Regions from separate parts of the Burkholderia sp. BCC1996 genome, predicted to be linked through region 2. Evidence: predicted binding sites of a transcription regulator. Region 2 holds the regulator's gene; the other holds the start of a gene.
The links. The regulator LexA, encoded in region 2, represses DNA repair genes until DNA is damaged. The targets are predictions, from matches to a motif close to ACTGTATNNNNATACAGT.

Region 1 (14,489 bases), on a different contig from region 2:
ACCTCCGTCGCGAGCGGCCACGTGGTCGGCATCGGCGACTGGGTCGCGACGAAAAGCCGGATGATCGCGTCGTTGCAGGACGCCGCGCTGTCGCCCGATCCGCTGCCGGTGTTCAAGCAGATGGCCGCGGCGGGCGGCTTCACGAACGTCTACGCGGGCTATGCCGACAAGGTGTTCCATTTCTCCGACCCGACCGGCATCCCGCCCGACTACGACCCGACCGGCCGTCCGTGGTACAAGCAGGCCGCCCAGGCCGGCAAGCCGGTCGTCACGCCGCCGTACGTCGATGCGGGCACCGGCAACCTGGTCGTCACGTTCGCGGTGCCGATCCTGCGCGACGGTGCGCTGAAGGGCGTCGTCGCCGCCGACGTCGCGATGGACAGTGTGATCGCGAACGTGAAGTCGATCCACCCGACGCCCGCGAGCTTCGGGATGTTGATCGACAGCAGCGGCCATGTCGTCGCGCATCCTGACGCGAAGCTCACGCTGAAGCCGGTCGCCGACGTGTCGCCCGACCTCGGCGGCATGAGCGCCGCGACGCTGGCGGCGTCGAGCGCGCCGGTCGAAGTGCACGTCGGCGGCGACGCGAAGCTGGTGCGCGCGCAAGCCGTGCCGGGCACCGACTGGTACGCGCTGGTCCTGCTCGACAAATCGGAAGCGACGGCCGGGATGCGCTCGCTGCTGACCGCGTCGCTGATCACGCTGGTGGTGATCGTCGGCGTCGCGTCGCTGATCGTCGGCGCGATCACGACGACCGCGTTCCGCCGCCTGTCGCAGGTGCGTCAGGCGATGGCGTCGATCGGCTCGGGCACGGGCGACCTGACGCAGCGCCTGCCGGCCGACGGCCGCGACGAGGTGGCCGATATCGCGCGCTCGTTCAACAGCTTCGTCGACAAGCTGAACGACGTGATGCGGCAGATCCGCGACGCGAGCGAATCGGTGCGCACGGCCGCGAACGAAATCGCCGCGGGCAACCAGGACCTGTCGTCGCGCACCGAATCGGCGGCGGCGAGCCTCGAGGAAACGGCCGCGTCGATGGAAGAAATCACCGCGACGGTCGGCCAGTCGGCGGCCGCTGCCGGCCAGGCCGACGAACGCGCGGCCGCGGCGTCGCGGATCGCGTCGCACGGCGGCGTGGTCGTATCGGACGTCGTGTCGACGATGGAGAAGATCGAGGAAGCGTCGGGCCGGATCGGCGACATCATCGGCGTGATCGACGGGATCGCGTTCCAGACCAACATCCTCGCGCTGAACGCGGCCGTCGAAGCGGCGCGTGCCGGCGAGCAGGGCCGTGGGTTCGCGGTCGTCGCGCAGGAAGTGCGCAGTCTCGCGCAACGCAGCGCGCAGGCCGCGCGCGAGGTGAAGGTGCTGGTCGAATCGACGGTGGCGAGCGTGTCGGCCGGGTCGGGGCAGGTGCGCCAGGCCGGCGAGACGATGCGCGAGATCGTGTCGAACGTCGCCAACGTGACGACGATCATCTCCGAGATCACGCACGCGGCGAACGAGCAGACGCGCGGCATCCAGGAAGTGAACCGCGCGGTCACCCAGCTCGACGAAATGGTGCAGCAGAACGCGGCGCTCGTCGAACAGTCGACCGCGGCCGCGACCGCGCTGCAGACGCAGGCGAACGCGCTTGCGACGACGGTCGGGCAGTTCAAGGTCGCATGACCTGCGCCGGTTGACGCAGGGCCCGCGGCGGCGCTCAGGGGCGGCCGTCGTCGCGCATCAGCGCGAGCCGGTTGTAGAGCGTCTTCAGGCTGATGCCGAGCGCTTTCGCGGCTTGCGGCTTGTTGCCGTCGAAGTGCTGCAGCGTGGCCGCGATGAAACGTTGCTGCGCATGGTGCAGCGTCGCGCCGAGCGGCAGCGCCATCGCGTCGTCCGACGTGTGGTCGGGCGGCGCTGCCGGCCTCGGCAACGCGACGTCGATGCCGTCGTCCGCGAGGATGTACGCGCGCTCGATCGTGTTGTGCAGCTCGCGCACGTTGCCGGGCCACGAATAGGCGCGCAGCGCGGCGATCGCCGCGTCGGTCAGCCGCTTGTGCGAGCGGTGCCGCGCGTTGAGCGCATCGACGAACTCATGCGCGATCGCCTCGACGTCGCCGCTGCGCTGGCGCAGCGGCGGCACATACAGCGCGAACGCGGCGAGACGGTAGAACAGGTCCTCGCGCAGCCGGCCGTCGCGCACGGCATCGGCCGGATTGTGGCGGGTCGCCGACAGGATGCGCACGTCGAGCGGAATCGAGTCGGTGCCGCCGACCCGCACGATCGTGTTCGATTCGAGCGCCCGCAGCAGCTTCACCTGCAGCGACGCGGGCATCTCCGCGATCTCGTCGAGCAGCAGCGTGCCGCCGCACGCGGCTTCGAAAAAACCCTCCCGTTGCGCGATCGCGCCGGTGAAGCTGCCTTTTTCGTGACCGAACAATTGCGCTTCGGCGATGTCCGCCGGAATCGCGCCGCAGTTGACGGGCACGAACGGCCCGTCGCGTCGCGCGCTGAGGTCGTGCAGCCGGCGCGCGACGATATCCTTGCCGACCCCGCTTTCGCCGGCAATCATCACGCTGGCGCGGGTCGGAGCGATTTTCTCGATACGGCCGAGCAGCGTGCGCATCGCCGCGGAGCGGCCGGACAGCCGGCGCGCGTCGGCGCCTTGCTTCGGACGGTTTGCGGATTCAGCCATAAGCGTCGGCGGGCCGTTTTGAAAATCGGCACCGCACGTTCCCTTCATTGCAATATCTATCATCGACAGCGAAACCGCACGGAAGGTGCCGCGATTTAGAAATTTACAATGTCCGGTGCGGGGATCGAAGAAATACGCGATCACGGGGGCACGATGCCGACCGGCGGCAGCCGACACCGCGTGTCGATGCTTTTTTGCAGCCGACGATGAAAAATCGCAAGTCGGCATCACCCGCGTTCCGCGCAAACGCGGCGGGGCGGCCGAGCGACGCGGCGCGGCGGCACGCGCAGCGCGCCGCGCCGCGAAGCCGCCGCGCGGCCGTGCCGCGGGTACGCGCGTTGCGCCGGCCCTTGGGCTCGCCCCCGAACGCTCGACGGCACATGCCGGCCGCCGAGGCGGGAGCCGTCGAGCGACGGTCGCCGGGGCGATGCAGGGACACGATGAGGATCCTTACCCGTGAACTGTTCCGGCAGGGCGCATGGGTCGTGCTGGCCGTCGGGGTGGCGTCCGCGCTGCAGGCGTGGGCGATGCACGTCGTCGGCGTACATGCACCGTTTGCACAGCTGCCTTTCTACGCCGGTGTTGCGGCTGCGGCCTGGCTGACGTCGTTCGGCGGCGGCCTGGCCGCGACGGCCGCGAGCGCGGTCGTGATCGGCGCGTTGGGCTGGCGCGAGGTGACGCTGCCCGCGCTGCTCGCGCAGGCCGGCGCCTTCGTCGCGATCGGTTTCGTCGAATGCGTGCTCGTGGTGGTCGTCAAGCCGCTGCTCGCGAACGATCGGCTGCGCGGCGCCGAGGATGCCGAAGAAAACGGCGCACGCCCGCCGCGCCGCGAACCGGCGCCCGCGGCGCGCTCGCTCGACGACATCCTGCTGCGCCGCGTGGTCGATGCGTCGCCCGACGCGATCGTCGGCATCGACGCCGTCCGGCGGATCACGAGCTGGAACCCGGCCGCGCGGCGCCTGTTCGGCATCGATGCCGCGGCGGTGATCGGGCACGACGTCACGACGCTGATCGCGCCGCGCTGGCTGCGCTTGCATCCGGTTCCCACGTCGTTCGCGAACGCGCGCCCGCCCACCGGCCCGCTCGACATTCTGTGCCTGCGCCACGACGGCGGCCGCTTTCGCGCGACCTTCGTGGCGGCGCCGATCGTCGATGCGCAAGGCAACTGCACCGGCATGTCGATGACGCTGCGCGAAGCGCGCGAACGCCGCCGAAGCGAGCGGCGCAACCTGCGTTCGTTACGCGGTGCGCGCGACGCGCGCGTGCAGGCCGACGAGTCGAACCGGCTGAAGGACGAACTGCTCGCCACCGTATCGCATGAACTGCGCACGCCGCTGAACGTGATCTACGGCTGGGTCGAGGTGATGCGCAGCGCCGACGGCCAGAGCTTCGCTCACCAGGCGATCGATGCGATCGACCGCAGCGCACGCTCGCTGTCGCGGATGGTCGGCGACCTGCTCGACGCCTCGTCGCTCGCGACGGGGCGGATGCGGCTCGAGCGCGCGCCCGTCGATCTCGTGCGCGTCGTGCGGGAGGCGGTGCGCGAACTCGGCGCGACGGCGGAGGCGAACGGTCTCGAACTGTCGATCGCGTGCGCGATGTCCAACTGCGTGATCTCCGCGGACGGCGAGCGGGTGCGCCAGATGCTGTCGAACCTGCTGTCGAACGCGATCAAGTTCACGCCGCCGGGCGGCAGCATCAAGGTGTCTCTGACCCGGGCCGGCGCGCGCGTGCGGCTGTCGGTCGCCGATACCGGCCAGGGCATTTCGGCGGAACGCCTGCCGCATCTGTTCGATACGTTCAGCCGGCCGGAAGGCGCGTCGGCCTCGCCCAAGCGTGGGCTCGGACTCGGCCTGTCGATCGTGCGCAACATCGCACGGCTCCACGGCGGCGAGGTCACGGCGGCGAGCGAGGGCACCGGGTGCGGCACGACCGTGACCGTGATGCTGCCGGTGGACTGTGACGCCGACGTGCCGAACGGCCAGCCTTTACGGCCGAGCGGTGCGTCGACGGCGGTCGCGCTCGACGGCCAGCGCGTGCTGGTGGTCGATGACGATGCGACGTCGCGCGCGAGCCTCGCGGCGGCGCTCGAAACGCTCGGCGCGCAGGTGTCGACCGCGCAATCGGGGCACGACGCGCTCGACGTGGTCGCGCGGCAGCCTCCGAGCGTCGTGCTGTCGGATCTCGCGATGCCGGACGGCGACGGCTTCTGGCTGCTCGACCACATCCGCCATTTGCCGAACGGCAGCGGGCGCCTGCCCGTCGTCGCGGTGACCGCGCATGCGGGTGCGGCGGACCGGAACCGCGTGATGGCCGCCGGCTTCGACGCGTATCTGTGCAAGCCGGTCGACATGTCGACGCTGGCCAGCGTCATCGTCGACGTGTCGACCGCCGGACGGCATCGCTGACGCACGGCGGCCTGCGCACCCCGCGCAAGGCGGCACGATGAAGGGATCGAACCTTGCCAGGCGCGACAGCACCGGCGGCAGGCCGAGCCGACGGGCAGCGTGCCCGACGAGCGCGACGCGCGACCGCGATTGGGGTCGTGCCCAACATCGACGGTGCGCGCGGTGTGTGCGACAGGCTGCGGACCCGCGGGAAGTCACGTATGACACGACGTTCGCGGAGCGCACGCTGCGGGTAACCGCCGCATTGTCGATCGAGTATGTCGAGGGTGCATGGAGCAAAGGCGCGTGGACCGATTTCCCGCGTCCGCGCATCGTCCCGCATGACGGGCCGGTTGCCGCGTTCGGCAGGGCCGATCCGTCGACCGATACGGAGGTCCGGATGAAAACGAGCGACAGGAATCTCCGCCGAGCCACCGCGGTTGCCGGCATCGTGTGCCTGGTGGGATCGGGCGTGCTCGCGGTGTTGCGGGTACCGGCATTCGCGCCGGCGCATGCGCAGGCGCCGCCGGCATCGTCCGTTCAGGTCGCGCCGGGCGTCGTCAGTCCCGGCGCGACCGCCGACGAGGCGGACATGACGCGGCGGCCGAGCGGCATCGACGCCGAATTCATCGACAAGGCCGGCATTGTCGGCAAGACGGAGTTGCAGGCGAGCCAGCTCGCGCTCGACCGGTCGTCGAATCCGGGCGTGAAGGCCTTCGCGCGCCGGATGATCGACGATCACGTTCGCATGACCGCGGAATTGCGCCGGCTCGGCGCGCAAAAGGGCTTGCCCGTGCAGACGCGGATGCTGGTCGATCCGGCGGTGAATGCGCTGCGAAGCAAGAGTGGCCATGCGTTCGACAAGGGGTACATCGAGCTGGCGGGACCGAACGCGCACGACGCGGCGATCAGGCTCTACTCAGCCGAGGCGCGCGACGGCCACGACCGGGAGCTTCGCGCGTTCGCGGCCAACGCGCTGCCGACGCTGAAGGCGCACCTGAGCGCCGCGCGCGCACTCGAGCGTGCGATCGCGGCCGCGCACTGATCCGCACGGCGATCCGCGCGCCCCGGCGCGTCCGTCAGTGCGGCCGCGTGTCGCTTTCCGGGCCGTCCGGCGACGCCTCGAAGGGCGGCGCATCGAGTACCGTTTCGCCTTCCTCGATCAGCCAGTACGGCGATGCGCCGTAGTACGCGTGCAGCCCCTCGGCCCAGGCGGGATCGGCCATTTTCGGCCAGCGGTCTTTCTCGAACCCGGGCGCGTCGCGCACGCGCTCGGTCGAAACGGGCAGCACGAAACAGCGGCGCCCGGCGTCGAGCGTCAGCACGTTCCACGGCACCGCGAGCAGCTTGTCGCCGATCCCGAGCAACCCGCCCGACGACACGACCGCATACGCGATCCGGCCCGAGCGGATATCGAGCATGATGTTCGTAATCTTGCCGATGTCGTCGCCGTCCAGCGTCAGCACGCGATCGTCTTCCAGCGTGCTGGCGGCCATCACGTCCGGCCCCGGCCCGCCGGCCGAACGGCCGCGGTCGCCGACGATGCGCGCCTGCGTGCGCGACGGTCTGTCCGTTGTCATCGCTGTTCTCCTGGTCGAAGCGGCGCGGCGCACGCGGCGCGCGGGCCGCACGGGTGAGGGCAGCCGGTCAGCGGCGGCGCGGCAGGGACACGTCCTCGAGCGTGTTCGCCAGCTCGTCGCGTGCCGGGCCGCCCGCGCGTGTCGCGATGTCGCCCAGCGACACGATGCCGACGATCTGGTGATTGGCGTCGAGCACCGGCATCCGGTGCAACTGCACGTCGGCCATCCGCTGCTGGACGTCGCCGACGCCGTCGTCTTCCACGCACCACTGCACCGGCGCGGACGCGACCACCTTCACCGGGGTGTCGGACGAATGCCCGTGCGACAGCGCTCGCACTGCGAGGTCGCGGTCCGTCACGATCGCGACGAGCCCGGTGTCATCGCAGACCGGCAGCACGCCGATGTCGAAGCGCTGCATCAATTCGGCCGCATGGCGAATCGTGTCGGTCGGCGCGACGCAGACCACGTCGCGCGACATGATTTCATTGACGCGATACATGAACGCCTCCTTCGTGAACGAGACGACATGGAAGCAGAACGCGTGCCGCGTTCAATCGGCACAGGCCGGGCCTGCGCGGCCGGGCCACGGAGAAATTTGCCAGCCGGCTTGTACATCTTCCACGGCGGCAGCCGCGGCCGGGCCGCGAGCGACGCTCAGTGGCCGACGCCCGTCATCACGACGATTGCGAGGACCAGCGCACTCTCGATCGCGGCGAGCGCCGCGACGCCTGCGGCGCCGCTGACTTCGTGCCATGCACGTTCGATGCGTTTCATCACTTCACTCCGGTTCGGCCGGCCGGGCGACGCTACGTTGCCGCGCATCGCAGGCCGGGGTGCCGCCGTCAGCCGTGATCGCGGGGCGGTTGCGGGGCGTCGGGCGCGCGACGTTCGCGTTCGCCGGACGGCCTGGCGGGGTCGATGCGGGTCGCACCGCCGACGGCGGGCGGATCGCTGGCCGGGAACGTCTCCTCGAGCCCTTCGTCGATGCGCTCTTCCGTCTTGTCGTCAGACGGCTTGCGCGACGTGGCCAGGGAGAGCGGGCTGGCAGCCGGTGACACGGCGTCTCGGCTACCGGGGGCGGATGCGGTCATGATCGAACCTCCTTATGGGTACCAGGGGTGCAAGCACCGTACCCGCGCAGCGCGGGCGGCATGACGCTTGCAGCCGTCGAGCCGGCCGCGCGGGCGGACACGTGGCCGGCCCGCCGCCGGCGTGGACGAGAGGACATCGTGATGAATGAACCCAGGGAAAGAATACGTTACGACGCGAACGTGTGCGGCGGCGATTTCAGTCAGGTGCGCGAGCGTTTCGACGCATGGAAGCGCGAATCTCGGCTCCATCGGCCCGAGCGGCGCATGTTCGACGGGAAGGACGAGGTTCGCGAGCTGAACCCTACCGTCTACGCGGGGCCGGAAAGCGCACGGCGGGCGCTCGCCGCGCGATGCGCGCCGTCCGATCGATTCGCACTCGCGGCGCGCCTCGCCGCCGAAGGGCGCACGCTGTGGCTGGTGATGGCGGCCTACGATGCATGACCGGTGCGCACCCGGGCAGGCACGCCGCTTGCGCGCGCTCGCCGCACCCATCGACACGCGCGAGCCGCCGCGCAGGAGCGACATGAGTACACGATCCATGCTGCACCGTCCGGAGCCGACGCCGGACTTCGATCCCGATCCGGCGCTGCCCGAGCACGACGATCCGTTCGATCCGCCCGTGCCACCGGGCCTGCCGCAAGGCGATCCGCCGTCGCAGCCGCCGCCGATGCGGATGCCGGGCGAGGGCAGCGAACCGCGGCCGGCCGCGCGATCACAGAAAGGAGGACCATCATGGACATTCACGTGCAATCGCCCGACAAGCGCGCGATCGCCCAGGTGCTGGGCCGCTATTTCGAGTCGCGTTCGTTGCGTTACCACATCGAGGAGTTGCCGGGCGGCGTGCTGCATATCGGCTTTCGCGCGAGCGGGCGCCCGGTCGCCGTCACCGTGTCGTTCGACGACACCGCCTACGACACCTACACGCATTGGGACGCGAGCCAGAAGCAGCTCGCGCTCGGGCGTCTCGCGGACGGCTTCTCGCGCATGATGGCGAAGCGCAGCCCGGCCGCGCTCGCCGGCGACTATCACGTCGAGCGTTTCTGACTCCGCAACCCTGCGCCGGCTCATGCCGGAATACGGCAAAGTGCCCGCGTTCAACGGGCGCTTTGCGGCTTCGCGTGCGCCAGCGTAGGATGTTCACAATTCAGCGCACGCTACGTTCGCGCCGTCGGCTGCTCGCCGTTGCAGCCGGCCAGGCTGCGACGCGCTTTCCCTCAGGTTCGTTTCGTGCAACCGACGGAGACCGCCTTGATGACCGTTGCCCGCCCGTTGTTGTCGCCCGGCACCCGCCGGTTCGTGTCCGGCCTGTCGGCCTTCGCCGCGCTCGCGGCGGCCGGTGCCCGCGACGCGTCGGCCCAGACGCCGTCGCCGCTCGGCGAATGGCAATACTCGGCGGGCGTCCCGCTGCAGAAACTGTTCAGTCCGACCGTCCCCACTTGGCAGGTCAGCGTCGGCGCGGCGATGACGCTGCAGCCGCGCTACGCGGGTTCCGATCGCTATCGCGTGATGGGCGGCCCGAATTTCGACGTGCGCTATCGCGACCTGTTCTTCCTGTCGACGGGCGACGGGCTCGGCGCGAACGTGTTGCGCGGGCCCAACTGGCGCGTGAGCCTGTCGGTCGGCTATGACCTCGGACGCCGCTCGGCCGACGATCTCGACCACCTGAACGGGCTCGACAACATCAACGCGGCGCCGGTGATGAAGCTCGCGGCCGACTACGTGATCTCGAAGGACTTTCCGCTCGTGCTGCGCGCGGATGTGCGGCGCAGCATCGGCGGCTCGAACGGCTGGGTCGGCGATTTCTCCGCGTACATGCCGATGCCGGGCAGCAACGAACACTTCTTCTGGTTCGCCGGGCCGACCGTGTCGTTCGCCGATTCGCGCTACATGAACAGCTGGTTCGGCGTGCCCGCGGGGGCGTCCGCGCGTTCGGGGCTGCCGGCCTATTCGTCGGGTGCGGGGATGAAGTCGTTCGGCGCGGGCGTGACGATGGTGTGGTTCGTCAACAAGCACTGGTTCGTGACGATAGACGGCGCGATCGAACAGCTCGTCGGCCGCGCGCGGCGCAGCCCGATCACGCAGCAGTCGACGAACGGCGTGTTCGACATGTCGGTGAATTACCAGTTCTGACCGCGATCGGCGACGGCCGGGCGGCCGCGTCGTGGTGCGCGGCATGCGGCATTTTTCGTCACATTTGATATGATTCCGACCTGTACAAACGTACAGTGATCGATCCCCGTGACGCCTGCATCGCCGACGCCCCCGGCGTTTTACTACCTGACCAATTTCGAACGCGCGCTGGCCTGGCTCGGCGAGCGTTACGACGACCTGCTCGATGCGAGCGAACATGCGTTTCTCGCGCATTTCGCGCAACTGCCGAAAGCGTCGCGTGCGTTGCTCGTGCGGATGCTGATGCGCAGCGGCACCGACTTCCGCGCGAGCAAGCTCGCGTACGACGAAATCGGCAGCACGCTCGACGCGGCCGCGCCGCTCGTCGAGCTCGGCTGGGTCGATCCGGCACCCGCGCTCACGCTCGACGAGTTGTTCGTGCTGTCGACCAAGGCCGACCTGCTGAAGGTGTTCCCGTCGCTCGCCGCGCACGCGGGCGCGCGCAAGCCCGAATGGCTCGAGCGGTTGCGGCCCGCGCACGACGTGGCGCAGCCGTTCGACGCATGGTGCGCGCAGGCCGACGATCGCGTGCTGCGCGTGACGGTCGGCGCGCTGTGCGACCGCCTGCGGCTGATGTTCTTCGGCAATCTGCATCAGGACTGGAGTGAATTCGTGCTCGCCGATCTCGGCGTGTTCCAGTACGAAAGCGTGCCGTTCGCGCCGTCGTCGCGCGCGTTCCAGCAGCGCGACGACGTCGACGCGTATCTCGCGCTGCAGACCTGCCGAGAAGCACTCGACGCATGGCCCGACGACCAGCCGTTCGACGATCTGCTGCAGGCGATCGACGCGGTCGGTTGCGCGCAGCCGTGGCTCGCGACGCGCCGCGCGAAGCTGCTGTTCACGCTCGGGCAGACCTGCGAGCGCCGCGCCGACTGGGCTGCCGCGCTCGACGCGTATGCGCGCAGCGCGTGGCCGGGCAGCCGGCACCGGCGCATTCGCGTACTCGAACGCTGCGGCCGCGACACCGATGCGCTCGCGCTCGCGCTCGATGCGCGCGGCGGCTTCGAAAGCGACGAGGAGCGCCAGCGCGTCGAGCGGATGCTGCCGCGCCTGCAGCGCCGTCTCGGGCAGCGGGTCGAACGCGCGGGCAGCACGCCTGAGGTGCCGCGCGAGACGCTCGTGCTGATGCGCCCTGAAGCGTTCGTCAGCGTCGAATACGCGGTGCGCGACCATCTTGCGCAGCCCGATGCGCCGGTTCACTACGTCGAGAACACGCTGATCAATTCGCTGTTCGGCCTGCTGTGCTGGGAGCCCGTGTTCGCGGCCGTGCCAGGCGCGTTCTTTCACCCGTTCCAGCGCGGCCCGGCCGACCTGCACGCGCCCGATTTCGCCGTGCGCCGCACGGACGCGTTCGCCGCCTGTTTCGCGCAACTCGACTCGGGCGCGTACCGCGACACGATCCGCCGGCACTTCGCGACGAAGACGGGGCTGCAATCGCCGTTCGTGTTCTGGGGCGTGCTGACCGACGAACTGCTCGACGAGGCGCTGGCCTGCCTGCCGCCCGAGCACCTGCGGCTGTGGTTCACGCGCCTGCTCGCGGATATCCGCGGCAACCGCTCGGGGCTGCCCGATCTCGTCCGTTTCTGGCCCGGCGAGCGGCGCTATGAATTGATCGAGGTGAAGGGCCCCGGCGACCGGCTGCAGGACAACCAGACGCGCTGGCTCGCGTACTGCATCGCACACGGCATGCCGGTGCGTGTCGTCGATGTCGAATGGGCCGGAGCCGGAGTCGAGCAGACCGAAGCGGCGGGATTGTCCGCATGAGCTACGTCGTCGCGGTGCGGGCGATGTGCGAATTCACCGCGCGGCGCGGCGATCTCGACCTGCGCTTCACGCCCGCGCCGACCGCGCTCGAAGGCATTGCCGGCCACGGCGCCGTCACGTCGAAGCGCGGTGCGCGCTACGAAACCGAGATCGCGCTGACCGGCACGTGGGGCACGCTCACCGTGCGCGGGCGCGCGGACGGCTACGACCCGGTCGCGAACCGGCTCGAGGAGATCAAGACCTACCGCGGCAGCCTCGACGCGATGCCGGCCAACCATCGCGCGCTGCACTGGGCGCAGGCGAAGGTCTATGCTCACCTGATGTGCGACGCACGCGGCCTCGCGGAAATCGACGTCGCGCTCGTGTATTTCGACATCGTGTCGGAGCGCGAGACCGTGCTGACCGAGACGCTCGGCGCAAGCGCGCTCGCCGCGTTCTTCGCCGAGCAGTGCGCGTGCTTCGTCGGCTGGGCCGAGCGCGAGACCGCGCACCGCTCGGCCCGCGATGCGGCGCTGCGCGCGCTGACGTTTCCGCACGGCCGGTTCCGCAGCGGCCAGCGCGAGCTGGCCGTGTCCGTCTATCGGGCGGCGCGCGACGAGCGCTGCCTGATGGCGCAGGCGCCGACCGGTATCGGCAAGACGCTCGGCACGGTGTTTCCGCTGCTGAAGGCGTGCGGCGAGGGCGAGCTCGATCACGTGTTCTTCCTGACGGCGAAGACGCCTGGCCGCGCGCTCGCGCTGGAAGCGGCGACCACGCTCGGCGCCGGCACGCCGGCGCTGCCGCTGCGCGTGCTGGAGCTCGTCGCGCGCGACAAGGCGTGCGAGCATCCCGACCGCGCGTGTCACGGCGAATCGTGCCCGCTTGCGCAAGGCTTTTACGACCGGCTGCCGGCGGCGCGCGACGCGGCGATCGGCGCGGGGCTGCTCGATCGCGATACCGTGCGCGAGGCGGCGCTCGCGCACGACGTCTGTCCGTACTATCTCGCGCAGGAGCTGGCGCGCTGGTCGGACATGGTGATCGGCGACTACAACTACTACTACGACGGCAGCGCGATGCTGCATACGCTCGCGCAGCAGAACCAGTGGCGCGTCGGCGTGCTCGTCGACGAGGCGCACAACCTGCTCGATCGCGCCCGCAAGATGTACAGCGCATCGCTCGACCCGTTCGCGTTCGCGGCCGCGCGCGAGACGGCGCCCGCGGCACTGCGCAAGGCGTTCGACCGGCTCGCGCGTGCGTGGGGCACGCTCAATCGCGCACAGGCCGAGCGCTATGCGGCATACCCCGAGATTCCGGGGCCGATCGTGTCGGCCGTGCAGAACCTCGTCGCGGCGATCGGCGAACACCTGACCGATGCGCCGCGCGCGAATGGCGACGCGCTGCTGCGCTTTCATTTCGAGGCGATCCAGTTCGGCGTGCTCGCCGATGCGTTCGACAGCGCGTCGATCTTCGACGCGACGCTGCACGGCGAGCCGCTGCCGCGCCAGTCCGGGCTCGACGGCGTCGCACCGGCCGGGCGCCGGCGCCGCATCCAGTCGACGCTGTGCGTGCGCAACGTGATTCCGGCCGGCTTTCTCGCGCCGCGTTACGACGCCGCGCGCGCGACCGTGCTGTTTTCCGGCACGTTGAGCCCGTTTCATTTCTATCGCGACACGCTCGGGTTGCCGGCCGACACCGGCTGGCTCGACGTCGACGGGCCGTTCCGCGCCGAGCAACTGACCGTGCGCGTCGCGAGCCACGTATCGACGCGCTGGCGCGACCGCGACCGTTCGCTCGAACCGATCGTGGACCTGATCGCCGCGCAGTATGCGACACGGCCCGGCAACTACCTCGGTTTCCTCAGCAGCTTCGACTATCTCGGGCGCATCGTCGCGCTGATGCAGACGCGTCATCCGGACGTGCCCGTGTGGGCCCAGGCGCCCGGCATGGCCGAAAGCGAGCGCGACGCGTTTCTCGCGCGCTTCGACGCGGGCGGGCGCGGGGTCGGCTTCGCGGTGCTGGGCGGTGCGTTCTCGGAAGGCGTGGATCTCGTCGGCGAGCGGCTGATCGGCGCGTTCATCGCGACGCTCGGGCTGCCGCAGGTCAACGATGTCAACGAACAGATGCGGCGCGCGATGGAGGCGCGCTTCGGCAACGGGTACGACTACATGTATCTGTACCCGGGCCTGCAGAAGGTCGTGCAGGCGGCCGGGCGCGTGATCCGCACCGAACACGACGAAGGCGTCGTGCATCTGATCGACGATCGTTACCGGCGGCGGGAGGTGCGCGATCTGTTGCCGCGGTGGTGGCGGATCGGGTGACGGGCGTGACGGATGTCGTGCGCGGGATGTCGTGCGCGCGGCTCGCGTGAATCCCTAAAGCACGTTGAGCATCGCGAGCGCGGTTTCCTGCAGATGCGGCAGCACGCGCCGCACGGCCGCGTCGGTCGTCTCCGTGCCGATCGGCATGTTCGTGCTCAGCGCGGCGACGACTTCGCCGTGACGGTTCTTCAGCGGCACCGCGATGCCGCGCACGCCGACCTGCAATTGCTGCTCGATCACCGCGAAGCCCGCGTCGCGCGCGTGGTCGACCTGTTCGAGCAGGCGCGCCTTGTTGGTGATCGTGTGCGGCGTGAACGGCGCGAGTTCGGTGTCGTCGAGCCACGTGCGGACGGCCTCGCGATCCGGATGATGCGCGAGCAGCACGACGCCCGGCGACGTCAGCGGGGCGGGCACGCGCGCGCCGAGCACGAAGCCGGTCGTCATCACGCGCGACACGCCGTTGCGGGCGATGAACACGAGTTCCCAGCCGTCGAGCACGCTCACGTACGCCGATTCGTTCAGCG
Region 2 (14,489 bases):
CGTTTGCGCTACACTTCCCGGGCATTGGCCATCGTTGCTGCTTGTCGGTACCACGGAATGGAAGCGAGGCAGACGGCCGACTGCCTGGCGCGTGCTGTCGTCGACGCGCCACCGCCGGCGGGACGCCGGCGGAGTGGAAGCTATGCTGTACCGTTTCGGATCGACGCGCAACCCGTCTGATCAATATTTAAGGGTTTATTCGGAGCGCGCGGTTGCACGTGCCGATTGCGGCGCGTTACATGATCGAAGCGAGGTACGCGCATGCGCCCTCTTGTTTTTCTGTTGACCGGCGATTGGTTGACGGCCGCCGCTCACGGCAACCCGGCTTGTGAGCGACAGCTTCGATCGAAGGACCGACGCGTCGGCACGCCCTGAGATGGCGGATGCAGCATCGGCGCCCGATGCAACGCGTCCGAAGGGCGCCTGCCGCGCCCCCGGAACATCGTCCGGCCGTCAGACCGCTTCGCGCAGCAGCCCGGCGATTTCCGCTTCGTTAAGATGCGGCGCGAACATCTCGATCAGCCGGTACGCATACGCGCGCAGGAATGCGCCCTTGCGCAACCCGACCCGCGTCGTGCTCGCCTCGAACAGGTGCTGCGTGTCGAGCGCGACGAGCCCGGTGTCGCGCTGCGGATCGAAGGCCATTGCCGCGACGACGCCGATCCCCATGCCGAGCTCGACGTAGGTCTTGATCACGTCCGCGTCGATTGCAGTCAGCACGACGTCGGGCACGGCGCCGGCCTGCGCGAATGCCTGGTCGATGTGCGAGCGGCCCGTGAAGTCCTGGTCATACGTGATGATCGGGTACTCGGCGATTTCGTCGAGCGTCAGGTTCTCGCGGCCGACGAGCGGATGCCCCTTCGGCACGACGACCGTGTGGTGCCACGAATAGCACGGGAACGTGACGATGTCCGGATAGCGATCGAGCGCCTCGGTCGAGATGCCGAGATCGGCTTCGCCGTTCAGGATCATCTGCGCGATCTGCTGCGGGCTGCCCTGGCGCAGCGCGAGATGCACCTTCGGAAACACCTCGGTGAACTGGCGGATCACCTTCGGCAGCGCGTAGCGCGCCTGCGTGTGGGTCGTCGCGACGACGAGGTGGCCGCTGTCCTGGTCCGCGAACTGGCGCGCGACACGGCGCAGGTTTTCCGCATCCAGCAGCATCCGCTCGATCAGCTGGTGCACGGCCTTGCCGGGCTCCGTGAGCCCCGTGAGCCGCTTGCCGCGCCGGATGAAGATATCGACGCCCAGTTCATCCTCGAGATCCTTGATCTGCTTCGACACGCCCGACTGCGACGTGTACAGCACGTTCGCGACTTCCGTCAGGTTCATGTTCTGCCGCACGGCCTCGCGCACGAAACGCAATTGCTGAAAATTCATGGGTATGCCTCTTAGGCTGTCGTTGTTTGAATGTCGATTCGGAGCGGTATCCGCCCTCTTCTCTTTACCGCGGCCGGGCGTCAGTGCGCGGGAAACACGCGGACCGCGCGCGGCACGGCCGTCGCGCCGTCGCCGACCTGCAGCGCGAGCGCACGCCACGCGTCGCGATCGAGTTCCGCTTCGAGTGCGCCGCCCGTGCGCGCCTCGAGTTCGACCCGCACCGAGCCGCCGAGCGGGATCACGCGGCGCACGTCGACCGCGATGCCGTCGCGATGGTCGTCGCCGGCCGGCCACAGCTGCAGGTCGTGCGGCCGCACGTATGCGTTCGCGGGGCCCGCGAAATCGGCGTCGACCGCGATCGGCGCGGCCGCCCCCTCGGCCACGAAGCCGCGCCCGGCGACCGTGCCCGGCAACCGGTTCGCCGCACCGAGGAATTCGTAGACGAACGCGCTTTGCGGATGATCGTAGACGTCCTGCGGGCTGCCGACCTGCTCCACATGACCGCGGTTCAGCACGACGATCCGGTCGGCCACTTCCAGCGCCTCCTCCTGGTCGTGCGTGACGAAGATCGTCGAGATGTGCAGGTCGTCGTGCAGGCGCCGCAGCCAGCCGCGCAGTTCCTTGCGCACCTTCGCGTCGAGCGCGCCGAACGGCTCGTCGAGCAGCAGCACCTTCGGCTCGACCGCGAGCGCGCGGGCCAGCGCGATCCGCTGACGCTGGCCGCCCGACAGCTCGGACGGGTAGCGCTGCGCGAGCCAGTCGAGCTGCACGAGCTTCAGCAGTTCGTGCACTTTCTCGCGGATCACGGCTTCCGACGGCCGCTCGCGGCGCGGCTTCACGCGCAGCCCGAACGCGACGTTCTCGAACACGGTCATGTGGCGGAACAGCGCGTAATGCTGGAACACGAAACCGACCTGGCGCTCGCGCGCGCCGACCGACGCGACGTCGAGCCCCTGCAGCACGACCTGGCCGGCGTCCGCGTGCTCGAGGCCCGCGATCACGCGCAGCAGCGTGGTCTTGCCGCAGCCGGACGGCCCGAGCAGTGCGACGAGCTCGCCCGGCGGAAAGTCGAGCGACACGTTGTCGAGCGCGGTGAAATCGCCGAAGCGCTTCTGAAGGTGACGGACGGTGATACCCATTCTGGTTGCCTCTTTACGATTTCGACGAAATGGCGGCGGCGGGGCCGGCATGAGCGGGAACGTCATCGCGTGCGCCGGCCAGTTCGGCGGCGAGGTGACGCTCGGCGAGCAGCTTCAGCGCGAGCGTGACGAGCGCGAGCAGCGCCAGCACCGACGCCACCGCGAACGCCGCCGCGAAGTTGTATTCGTTGTACAGGATCTCGACGTGCAGCGGCATCGTGTCGGTCACGCCGCGGATGTGGCCGGACACGACCGACACCGCGCCGAACTCGCCCATCGCGCGCGCATTGCACAGGATCACGCCGTACAGCAGGCCCCACTTCACGTTCGGCAGCGTCACGCGCCGGAAGATCTGCCAGCCCGATGCGCCCAGCACGCGCGCTGCCTCCTCCTCATCGGTGCCCTGCGCCTGCATCAGCGGGATCAGTTCACGCGCGACGAACGGGAACGTGACGAAGATCGTCGCGAGCACGATGCCCGGCACCGCGAAGATGATCTGCACGTCGTGGCCCTGCAGCCACGGCCCGAGCCAGCCCTGCGCACCGAACAGCAGCACGTAGACGAGGCCCGAGATCACCGGCGACACGGAGAACGGCAGGTCGATCAGCGTCGTCAGCAACGCCTTGCCGCGGAATTCGAACTTCGCGATCGCCCACGACGCGCACACGCCGAACACGAGGTTCAGCGGCACCGCGATCACGGCGACGGTCAGCGTCAGCTTGATCGCCGACCATGCGTCGGGATCCGCGAGCGATTCGAGATAGAAGCCGACGCCCTTGCGCAGCGCCTCGAAGAACACCGCGGCGAGCGGCACGACGAGGAAGAACGCGAGAAACGCCAGCGCGACGCCGATCAGCAGCCAGCGCACGGCGCGCGGCTCGCTGACGGGATCCGGTTGTTTCGCGGCGCGCACGCGCGCGGCGGACGGGTTGTTCAGCACGGCGGTGGACTCCTGGCTCATTGCTGGCCTCCGGCGGCAGTCGCGGCAACGGTGACGGTCGCGGGCGCGGGGCCGCTCGCGCCCTTGCTCGTGCGGCGCTGCAGATACCACTGCAGCGTGTTGATGAGCAGCAGCATCAGGAACGACACGACCAGCATCACGACCGCCAGCGCGGTCGCGCCCGCGTAGTCGTACTGCTCGAGCTTCGTGATGATCAGCAGCGACGTGATCTCGGATTTCATCGGCACGTTGCCGGCGATGAAGATCACCGACCCGTACTCGCCGAGCGCGCGCGCGAACGCCAGCGCGAAGCCGGTGAGCAGCGCGGGCAGCACGGCCGGCAGCACGACGCGGCGGAACGTCAGCCAGCGCGTTGCGCCGAGGCACGCGGCGGCCTCTTCCTGCTCGCGCTCGAAATCCTCGAGCACGGGCTGCACGGTGCGCACGACGAACGGCAGCCCGATGAAGGTCAGCGCCACCAGCACGCCGACCGGCGTGAACGCGATCTTGATGCCGAACGGCGCGAGATACTGGCCCACCCAGCCGTTGGTCGCGTAGACGGCGGCCAGCGAGATGCCGGCGACCGACGTCGGCAGCGCGAAAGGCAGGTCGACGATCGCGTCGACGAGCCGCTTGAACGGGAACGTGTAGCGCACCAGCACCCACGCGACGAGAAAGCCGAACACGGCATTGATCACCGCACCGCCGAGCGCGGAGGCAAACGTCAGCCGGTACGACGCGAGTACGCGCGGCGACGCGACGGCGGTGACGAACTGGTCCCACGACAGCGTCGCGGTCTTCAGAAACGTGGCGGCGAGCGGGATCAGCACCACGAGGCTCAAATAGGCCACCGTGATGCCGAGCGTCACGCCGAAACCGGGCAGCGCGCTCGGCTTGCGAAAGGTGTACGTCGTCATCGGATGCTCTTGCTGGGTCGTTGCTGCTCACGGGTCCGACGCAAACGCCGGCGCGGGGAGTCGCGCCGGCGGGCCGTCGGGGATGCGGCGCGCTGTCGTGGCGCGCCGCTGTCGTTGTGGTTTGCTGCCTGGCGTTACTGCGGCTTGTAGATCGAGTCGAACACGCCGCCGTCCGCGAAATGCGTCTTCTGCGCGTTCGTCCAGCCGCCGAACGTGTCGTCGACCGTGTACAGCTTCAGCTTCGGAAACTGCTTCGTCAGGTCCGCCGGCACGTTCTTCGAACGCGGACGATAGTAGTTGCGCGCCGCGATTTCCTGGCCCTGCGGGCTGTACAGGAAATTCAGGTAGGCCTCGGCCAGCTTGCGCGTGCCCTTCTTGTCGACCACCTTGTCGACCACGGCAACGGGCGGCTCGGCCAGGATGCTCACCGACGGCACGACGATCTCGAACTTGTCGGTGCCGAATTCCTTGATCGACAGGAACGCCTCGTTCTCCCACGCGATCAGCACGTCGCCGATCCCGCGCTGCACGAAGCTCGTCGTCGCACCGCGCGCGCCCGAGTCGAGCACGCCCGCGTTCTTGTAGAGCTTCGTCACGAATTCCTTCGCGCTCTGCTCGTTGCCGCCCGGCTTGTGGACCGCGTATGACCATGCGGCCAGGTAGTTCCAGCGCGCCCCACCCGACGTCTTCGGGTTCGGCGTGACGATCGAGATGCCCGGCTTGGTCAGGTCATCCCAGTCCTTGATCCCTTTCGGGTTGCCCTTGCGCACCAGGAACACGATCGTCGACGTGTACGGCGATGCGTTGTCGGGCAGGCGCTTCTGCCAGTCCTTGTTGACGAGCCCCTTGTTGGCGATCGCGTCGATGTCGTAGGCGAGCGCCAGCGTCACGACGTCGGCCTGCAGGCCGTCGAGCACCGAGCGCGCCTGCGCGCCCGAGCCGCCGTGCGACTGCTTGAAGTTGACCGTCTCGCCCGTCTGCGCCTTCCACGCCTTGCCGAACGCCTGGTTGAAGTCCTGGTACAACTCGCGCGTCGGGTCGTAGGACACGTTCAGGAACGTCGTATCGGCCTGGGCGTGCGTCGCGACGCCCAGCGCCGCCGCCGCGCCCAGCGCGAGTGTTGCGATCAGGCGGCCCACTCCGCCCACCAGCCCCGTATTGCGCTTCGCCATCCTTGGTTCTCCAGTGTTGTCGGTATTGCGATGTCGGGCCAGTCTAGCGAACGGGTTACATGATTAAAAATAATCGTTCCTTATTTTTTAATACTCAAAAGTGCTAACGCAGACGGGATGGACGGTTGAGGCAGATGAACCGGCGTCCGGGCGTCGCGAAATCACGTCGGAACCGGCGCGATCACGTCGAACCTCAAGTAACACTTGAAATTCGCGAAGTACTGTATAAAAATACAGCTCACTGTCTATCCATACAGTTCAGCCATGACCAAACTCACCGCCCGTCAGCAGCAAGTGTTCGACTTGATCCGCCGCGCGATCGAGCGCTCCGGTTTCCCGCCCACGCGCGCCGAGATCGCGGCAGAGCTGGGCTTCAGCTCGCCGAATGCGGCCGAGGAACACCTCCGTGCGCTGGCGCGCAAAGGGGTGATCGAGCTGGCCGCCGGCGCGTCGCGCGGCATCCGCCTGCTCGGCATTGACGACGCCCCCCATCAGTTCACGCTGCCGCATGCCGGCCTGATGCAACTGTCGCTGCCGCTCGTCGGCCGGGTGGCGGCCGGTAGCCCGATCCTCGCGCAGGAGCACATCTCGCAGCATTACGCGTGCGATCCCGCGCTGTTCACCAGCAAGCCCGACTACCTGCTGAAGGTGCGCGGCCTGTCGATGCGCGACGCCGGCATTCTCGACGGCGACCTCCTCGCCGTGCAGAAGCGCACGGAAGCGAAGGACGGCCAGATCATCGTCGCGCGGCTTGGCGACGACGTCACGGTCAAGCGCCTGATGCGCCGGCCAGGCGGCCTCGAGCTGATCGCGGAGAACCCGGATTACGAAAACATCTTCGTCAAGGCCGGCAGCGCGGAATTCGCGCTGGAAGGCATCGCCGTCGGGCTGATCCGCTCGGGCGAACTCTGACAATCGGTCTCGCTGAGGAGAACATCATGGAACGCCTTTCCCGTTTGCTGCCTTTCCGTCAATTCGGTCGCCTGCGTCACCTGCGCGGCCGCACGCCCTGCGCGCCGCTGTCCGCCGCGGCGCCCGTGGTGAGCCAAGAAGTCGCAGTTGAACGGCAGGCGTCGCTGCTGCCCTCAGCGCTTCCCGCCTTCGCACGGGTCTCGCTGAACGCCGGCCTGCACCACGCGGAACCGGCGCGCCGTGCGCCCGTGCGCGTTTATCACGGCCGGTCGCGCCTGATCATGGTCGGGACGATCGATGCCGTGTGCCGGATGATCGATCGCTGCATCGACGAGGAACGATCGGCCACGCACGGCGGTCTCTGATTGCGGAACCTGTCCGCACCGGAGGCATCGTGACTGGATCTTCGGGCCGCGCGTGGCGGCTCAAGCCCCTGCTGATCGTCGCGCTGGCCGTCGCCGTTTTGGTGGCGATCGGCTATGCGTACGCATCGCCGTATGTCGCGCTCGGTCGCCTGAAATCGGCGATCGATGCGCGCGATGCGCAATCGGTCAGCGAATATGTCGACTTTCCGTCGCTGCGCATCAGCCTGAAGCAGCAGGTCACGGAAGAGTTGATGCACCGGATCGACGCGGTGAAGAAGGACAACCCGTTCGCGGTGATCGGCGCGCTGATCGGCTCTGCATTGATCGGCCCGCTCGTCGATGCGTATGCGACACCGGAAGGCGTCGCGGCGCTGATGAGCGGCATTCCCCCGCGCGGTAATCCGGGCGAGCGGCCACCCGAATGGTCGGGCCCGCCGTCAGGCGGTGCGCCTGGCAGCGCATCGGCCGCACCGCCGGCCAATCCGGCGAGCACACCCGTACCGGGCAGCAATGCCTCGGTCGCGTCCGCGCCGGCCCCCGCATCCGCGCCAGCCGGCCCGGGCGACACGCGCCATCCGCAGCAAACGAGCGCCGGCTACCGGAATATCGATGAATTTGTCGTGACCTATCAGCGCAGTGCCGACGGCACGCGCTATGCGGCGATCTTCCACCGCTTCGGCCTGTTTTCGTGGAAGCTGTCCGCGATCGACCTGCACGCGTGAGCGGTCGCGATCGGGATCGATGCCGCTGCGGCGGCAATGGCGAGCGACCGGCGCGGATCGCAGTAACAACCCGGCCGGTCACACGATCACAGTGTCACTTGCCGCTCGCGGTGGCCGCTTCGCGTTCGCGCGCGATCTCGGCCTTTTGCTCTTCCGCTGACGAACACGCGACCAGAATGCTGCAGTTCACGCGATCGAGCAGTTGCGTATTGCCCGACCCCATCCACCATCTCGACAATCCGCTGCGGCACCGATGGCCGACAACGACGAGGTCGGCCTTCAACTCGGTCGCGAGATTCGCGATTTCGTCGATCGGATAACCGAACGCAAAATGGCCTTCGGCCTGGACGCCACGCTCGCGCAGCCAGTTCACGCCTTCCTGCAGGATCTCGCGCGCGGTTTCCTCGAAGCGGCCGCAGGCGACGTCGGTCAGTAGCCCCGCGCTTTGCGCGATGCTCGAGCGCATGTCGACGACCGAGAGCAAATGCGTTTCCGCCTTCAGGTCCAGCGCGAGATTCGCACCGCACCGCAAGGCCTTGCGTCCTTCGAGCGTGCCGTCGTAGCACAGCAGAATCTTGTTGTAGCTAGCCATGAGACCTCCCTATCGCGACAACGTGCCCTATGCACTCATCATGGTGCGCCGCAATTCCGGACGCAAGGGATGGAAAACGCTGATTCGCCACGCGGGGCGCGTCGGCGATGATGCGGTGCACGATCCGTGCGCGCATGCACCGTCGCGCGCGTGCGCGCCCTGAAGAGACGCAGCCGATGCACTAGAATGGCCCGTTCGTGTCCTCGACGTGCGTTCGCCCCGGTCATGCCCATGTGACACGCATTCGCCCGATCCGTTCGCCGAGCGGCATGCCCATCCGGCCGGCCGCGAAACGCGTCCGCGCCTGCCTACAACGACAACCTGCCCATGTCCGTTGCACCGATCGATTTCCGGAACGTCGAAAAGCGCTATGGCGACAAGCTCGTCGTCAACGGCCTGTCCTTCCACGTGCAGGCCGGCGAATGCTACGGCCTGCTCGGGCCGAACGGCGCCGGCAAGACCACGACGCTGAAGATGCTGCTCGGCCTCGTGTATCCCGACGCCGGCACCATTTCACTGTGCGGCGAACCGGTTCCGTCGCGCGCACGGCATGCGCGCCAGCGCGTCGGCGTCGTCCCGCAGTTCGACAACCTCGACCCCGACTTCACGGTCCGCGAAAACCTGCTCGTGTTCAGCCGCTATTTCGGGATGTCGGCGCAGGCTTCACGCGCGCTGGTGCAGCCGCTGCTCGAATTCGCGAAGCTGGAAAACAAGGCCGATGCGAAGGTCGGCGAGCTGTCGGGCGGGATGAAGCGCCGTCTGACGCTTGCGCGCGCGCTCGTCAACGATCCGGACGTGCTGGTGCTCGACGAGCCGACGACCGGGCTCGATCCGCAGGCGCGGCACCTGATGTGGGAGCGCTTGCGTTCGCTGCTCGCGCGCGGCAAGACGATCCTGATCACCACGCATTTCATGGAGGAAGCCGAGCGCCTGTGCGACCGGCTGTGCGTGATCGAGGAAGGCCGCAAGATCGCCGAAGGCGCGCCGCACGCGCTGATCGAATCGGAGATCGGCTGCGACGTGATCGAGATCTACGGGCCGGACCCGGTCGCGCTGCGCGACGAGCTGACGCCGTTCGCGAAACGCACCGAGATCAGCGGCGAGACGCTGTTCTGCTACGTGAGCGATCCCGAGCCGCTCAGCGCCCGGCTCAAGGGTCGCACGGGATTGCGCTATCTGCATCGTCCGGCCAATCTGGAAGACGTGTTCCTGCGGCTCACGGGCCGCGAAATGCAGGACTGATCGATCATGGACGCACGCAACTATTCCGCCGCCGCGCCGTCCGCACCGCCACGCGAATCACGCTTCGCAGTCGCGCTGCCCGCGAATGCCACCAACTGGATCGCCGTGTGGCGGCGCAACTACCTCGTGTGGCGCAAGCTCGCGCTCGCGTCGCTGTTCGGCAATCTCGCCGATCCGATGATCTACCTGTTCGGGCTGGGATTCGGGCTCGGCCTGATGCTCGGCCACGTCGACGGCGTGTCGTATATCGCGTTCCTCGCGGCCGGCACGGTCGGCTCGAGCGTGATGATGTCCGCGAGCTTCGAGTCGATGTATTCGGGCTTCTCGCGGATGCACGTGCAGCGCACCTGGGAAGCGATCATGCACACGCCGCTCGCGCTGGGCGACATCGTGCTCGGGGAGATCGTCTGGGCGGCGAGCAAGGCGCTGTTGTCGGGCGTCGCGATCATGCTCGTCGCGGGCCTGCTCGGCTATGCGCGCTTTCCGTCGATGCTCGCGGCGCTACCCGTGATCGTGCTCGCCGGCCTCGCGTTCGCGAGCACGGCGATGATCGTCACCGCGCTCGCGCCGTCCTACGACTTCTTCATGTTCTATCAGACGCTCGTGCTGACGCCGATGCTGCTGCTGTCGGGCGTGTTCTTCCCGATCACGCAGTTGCCGCCGATCGCGCAGCATGCCGCGCACGTGCTGCCGCTCGCCAACGCGGTCGAACTGATCCGGCCCGCGATGTTCGGCCGGCCGGCGACGGACGCCGGCCTGCATCTCGCGGTACTCGCCGGTTATGCGGTCGGCGGATTCATCGTCTCCGCATGGCTGTTCCGGCGGCGCATGATGCGCTGACGGCCGGCGCGCACGGCGCGCCGGCTCGCTGCGACGAAGTGGCGAAGTGGCGACGAAGCGGCGGCGGCGTTACTCGTCGTCGTCGCTCCACGGAATCTCGACGTCGGTCAGGAATGCGACGGTCGCCAGCGGGCCGCCTTCGTGGCGGCCGAGCTTGCCGTCCGCGCGGTGCCATTCGACGCGGAACTGCGTACCCGGATCGTCGGCAACCAGATAGACCGCGCGCAATTCTTCGGCGTCGGCTTCGTCGACCGGACCGTCGAACGACACCAGCATCTTCTGCGGCCACAGGCCGTTTACCGGATCGTAGATGCGGTCGCCCTGCGGAATCTCGATGCTGGCCTCGACGCCGATCGTGGCGGAGGCTTCGATGATCATCGTGCCGAGCGCGTTCAGCACGGCAGTCGCCCGCGCGGAATTGGCCTGGCGGATCGCGAGATCGCCACGTGTCAGCGCCTTTTCGAGTCGAGGATGAATCTTCGGTTGGGTCATGCGTTTTCCTGTTTGCTTCTTGTAAAGGGCACCGCGCGCTTGAGGCGGCGGCGCCGGATGAATACGACGGTCATGCGACGGGACCGGTCGGCGCGGGCCGCAGCCCGCAGCGGCCACCAACGCAGGGTCCGGTCGCCGGCAGCCGGGCATGTCGTGCCCCGCTGCGTCGATCGGCCACGCGAGCCGGACTTGTCCGGCCGTCGCGCCCGCTCGCCGTCCCGTCCGCGAGTCCGTCAGAACCCGAATGCGATCGCGAGCAGCCCGCTCACGATCCCGAACACGACGACGAGGCCCGTGACGATCGCCAGCATGTAAGGCTTGAACGACCGCGCGAGCATCGCGAGCGACGGCACGCTGATCGGCGGCAGCGTCATCAGCAGCGCGGCGGCCGGGCCGACGCCCATGCCGAGCGACAGCATCGCCTGGATGATCGGCACTTCACCGGCCGTCGGGATCACGAACAACGTCCCCGCGACCGCGAACGCGATGATCCAGCCGAGATGGTTGCCGATGTCCGGGCCGATATGCGGGAACAGCCACGCGCGCGCCGCGCCGAGCAGCAGCACGAGCACGATGTATTCGGGCACGAGCCGCATGGCCATGCGTGCGAGCAGCTTCATCCAGCGGACGAACGGATTGCCCGCGGCAGCCTGTTCGGCCACCAGCGCGGCGAGTTGCGCGTCGTCGATACTGCGGTCCTCCGGACGCGCGATGCGGTTCAGCAGATAGCCGATCCCGAACACCATCGCGATGCCGAGCACGAGCCGCAACGCGCTCCAGTGCCAGCCGAGCACGAAGCCCATGAACACCAGCGCGGCCGGATTCAGCACCGTGTTGCCAAGCCAGAACGCGACCGCGCCGCCCGGCGACGCGTGCCGCGCACGCAGGCCCGCGACGACCGGCGCCGCGCAGCACGTGCACATCATGCCCGGCAGCGACAGCAGGCCGCCCGCGGCGACACTGCCGAAGCCCGTGCGGCCGAGCACGCGCGCGACCCAGTGCGCGGGCAGCAGCGCCTGCACGGCCGATCCGAGCAGCAGGCCGAGCACCATGGCCTGCCAGATCGCCTTGCCATACGCCCATGCGTAGTCGAGCGCCGCCTTCAGCGACGGCTCGGGCGCGCTCGCCGACGTGCCCATCAGGATCGACTGGCCGATCGAATGATGCTCGGCGGCGACGAACGCCTTGTTGTAGTACGGGAACCATTTCACGTAGAACAGTCCCGCGACCGCGATCAGCAGGAAGGTCAGCCAGCCGAGCGCCGGACTGGGTTGGGTGCGTGTGGTCGTCATCGTGCGGTGGTCGTAGGGTTGTGGTCGGTGTCGGCTCGCGCCGCCCCGCCGGCGGCGGGCGAGGCCGGCAGCCCGGCCTGCGCGAGCGCGTCGAGCAGCGCGCGCGCCTGCTCGCGCCCGTCGGCCGCATTCGGCCGGAAAGTGAACGCCAGTGCGCGGTTCGGCTTGTTGTACGTGGCGCGGTAGGTGCGCGCATAGGCGGGATCGTAATGCTTGTCGATCAGTTCGGTGAACAGCTCGGCCCGCGCGTCGGCATCGATCAGCGCATGCCAGTGCGCGACCTCGTCACGGCTGTGCAGGCCGATCAGCCGATTGAGCTGCGCCTTGAACGCGGCCGGCTCGTCGAACAGGTGGGCATAGTCGTCAAGGAGAAACGCGATGCGTTCGTCGTGCGCCGCCTCGACCTGCACCCACGGCCCGGCGTGAAACGCGTCGATCAACGCGATCGGCAGGTGCACGAGCCCGATCCTGCGGCTTTCCGATTCGACGAACACAGGCCATTCGGGGTCGAAACGCCCGAGTGTCTCGACGAGCCCCGAATCGAAGCCCTTCTGCGACGGCTGCGGCTTGCCCGGCAGCGCGCCGAGCAGCGAGCCGCGATGGCGCGCGAGCGCTTCGAGATCGAGCGTCTGCGCCCCTTCGTCGCGCAGCGCGTTCAGCAGCCGGGTCTTGCCGCAGCCGGTATGACCGACGAGCGCGATGTAGCGAAACCGCGTCGGCAGCGTGTCGAGCGTCGCGCACACCGAGTGGCGGTACGCCTTGTAGCCGCCGTCGAGCTGGCGCGCCTGCCAGCCGATCAGGTTGAACCAGGTCGTCATCGAACCCGAGCGCTTGCCGCCGCGCCAGCAGTAGATCAGCGGCCGCCAGTTGCGCGGACGGTCTGCAAACGTGGTGTCGAGATGGCGCGCGATGTTGCGTGCGACCATCGCCGCGCCGACGCGCGTCGCTTCATACGGCGACACCTGGCGGTACATCGTGCCGACGATCACGCGCTCCTCGTTGCTGAGCACGGGCGCGTTCAGCGCGCCGGGGATGTGATCCTCGGCGAATTCGAGCGGCGTGCGCACGTCGATGATCTCGTCGAACTCGCCGGCGCGATCGAGGGTGACAATCAGGTTCTTCAATTTGGCGTCGAACAGGGGCGATGCGGCTCGGCGAGCCGCACGGGCACGGAAGGCGGATTCGCGATTATCTCACGCCCGGGCGTCCCGGGCCGCGCGCGGCAACCGGGGGCGGCGACGCGGCGCTCATCACGTCGATCAGATGGTCGCGAAACGCACGCACCGACGCGGGCAGATCGCGCCCCGCCATGGTCTGCACCTGGATGCTGCGCTCGCGCAGCTGGGGGTTCGTGACGGGCACGACGACGAAGCCGTCCGCGTCGAAGCGGTCCCGCACCGACAGCAGCCCGGTGAACATGACCGCACCGGTACGCTGCGCGTAGCGGTACATCACCGCGGTGTTGTTGCTGGTCAGTTCCGGCTCGAGCATGAGCCCGTCGAGCACGCACGCGATGTCGATCAGCTGTCGCACCGTCGTGCCGGCCTCGGGCAGCACATGCGGGTGCCGGGCGACATCGGCGAGCGACACCGAATCGCGCGCCGCGAGCGGATGGTCGCGCCGCACGAGCGCGAAGACCGGCGCACGCTCCGTGTGTTCGACGCGTACGCCCTGCTCCGGCGCCAGGCTGAACGTCAGCCCGATGTCGGCATCGCCGTCGCGCACGCGCCGCGTCGCCTCCGCCGGCGACACGACCCACACCGAGAAATCGACGCCCGGGTGGCGCGCCTTGAAGCCCGCGAGCGCACCCGGCAGGAAATCGATCGCGAACCCTTCCGAGCAGGCGACCTTCAGCAGGCTGCCGTGCAGCGCCTCCAGCCCGCCGATTTCCTTCATCACGTGCTCGGCCTCCAGCAGGCTGCGCTGCGCGAAGCCCAGCAACCGTTCGCCGGCCTCCGACAGCGCCATCCCGCGCGGCCGGCGCTCGAACAGCGGCGCGCCGAGCTCGCTTTCGAGCTTCGCGATCTGCCGGCTGATCGCCGAGACGGCCACGTGCAGCCGCGCCGATGCGTCGCTGATCGACCCGGTGCGCGCCACTTCGACGAAATACCGCAGCGCAAGACCATGCAGGAAAGCCGCCATCGTTCCGTCCCCGGGCCCGTCGCCCAGGCCGCTCCGCTTTGCCTTTTCGGCAAAGAAATGTTCGAAATTCGATCATTGTGACAAAAAAAACGGCTTCCTAGAATCGATCGCACTCCCGGTCGTGCGCGCCGCGCCCGCCGGAAAACCGATACAGGAGACCGTCTTGAGCCGTACCGCCGCCATCCAGCACGCGCTGAACCAGTTCGAATCGGGCGCGTTCTTCACGACCCTGAGCCGCCGCGTCGGCCTGCGCACCGAAAGCCAGGACAGCGGCTCGGGCGCCGCGCTGCGCGCCTACCTGACCGACGAGATCGCACCGGAGGCCGCGCGCCTCGGCTTCAC

Region 1: the regulator LexA is predicted to act here: its motif matches at 9,945-9,962, upstream of U4Z64_RS32890 (VRR-NUC domain-containing protein).

What each region holds. Positions count from the first base shown of each region.
Region 1 covers NZ_CAJPHM010000034.1:13,857-28,345, forward strand. The annotation lists gene U4Z64_RS32840 (methyl-accepting chemotaxis protein) at 1-1,668, shown strand, start outside; gene U4Z64_RS32845 (sigma-54 dependent transcriptional regulator) at 1,703-2,740, opposite strand; gene U4Z64_RS32850 (ATP-binding protein) at 3,118-5,085, shown strand; gene U4Z64_RS32855 (DUF4142 domain-containing protein) at 5,465-6,109, shown strand; gene U4Z64_RS32860 (PRC-barrel domain-containing protein) at 6,144-6,644, opposite strand; gene U4Z64_RS32865 (CBS domain-containing protein) at 6,712-7,143, opposite strand; gene U4Z64_RS32870 (hypothetical protein) at 7,487-7,735, opposite strand; gene U4Z64_RS32875 (hypothetical protein) at 7,877-8,176, shown strand; gene U4Z64_RS32880 (hypothetical protein) at 8,468-8,779, shown strand; gene U4Z64_RS32885 (MipA/OmpV family protein) at 8,987-9,865, shown strand; gene U4Z64_RS32890 (VRR-NUC domain-containing protein) at 9,974-11,668, shown strand; gene U4Z64_RS32895 (ATP-dependent DNA helicase) at 11,665-13,965, shown strand; gene U4Z64_RS32900 (IclR family transcriptional regulator domain-containing protein) at 14,020-14,489, opposite strand, start outside.
Region 2 covers NZ_CAJPHM010000017.1:35,077-49,565, reverse strand. The annotation lists gene U4Z64_RS23910 (CysB family HTH-type transcriptional regulator) at 454-1,380, opposite strand; gene U4Z64_RS23905 (sulfate/molybdate ABC transporter ATP-binding protein) at 1,461-2,519, opposite strand; gene cysW (sulfate ABC transporter permease subunit CysW) at 2,533-3,480, opposite strand; gene cysT (sulfate ABC transporter permease subunit CysT) at 3,477-4,376, opposite strand; gene U4Z64_RS23890 (sulfate ABC transporter substrate-binding protein) at 4,511-5,548, opposite strand; gene lexA (transcriptional repressor LexA) at 5,813-6,460, shown strand; gene U4Z64_RS23880 (hypothetical protein) at 6,487-6,825, shown strand; gene U4Z64_RS23875 (DUF2939 domain-containing protein) at 6,855-7,547, shown strand; gene U4Z64_RS23870 (universal stress protein) at 7,642-8,139, opposite strand; gene U4Z64_RS23865 (hypothetical protein) at 8,138-8,302, shown strand; gene nodI (nodulation factor ABC transporter ATP-binding protein NodI) at 8,467-9,381, shown strand; gene U4Z64_RS23855 (ABC transporter permease) at 9,388-10,221, shown strand; gene U4Z64_RS23850 (hypothetical protein) at 10,291-10,713, opposite strand; gene U4Z64_RS23845 (permease) at 10,947-12,005, opposite strand; gene mnmH (tRNA 2-selenouridine(34) synthase MnmH) at 12,002-13,129, opposite strand; gene U4Z64_RS23835 (LysR family transcriptional regulator) at 13,194-14,147, opposite strand; gene U4Z64_RS23830 (M20 family metallopeptidase) at 14,311-14,489, shown strand, end outside.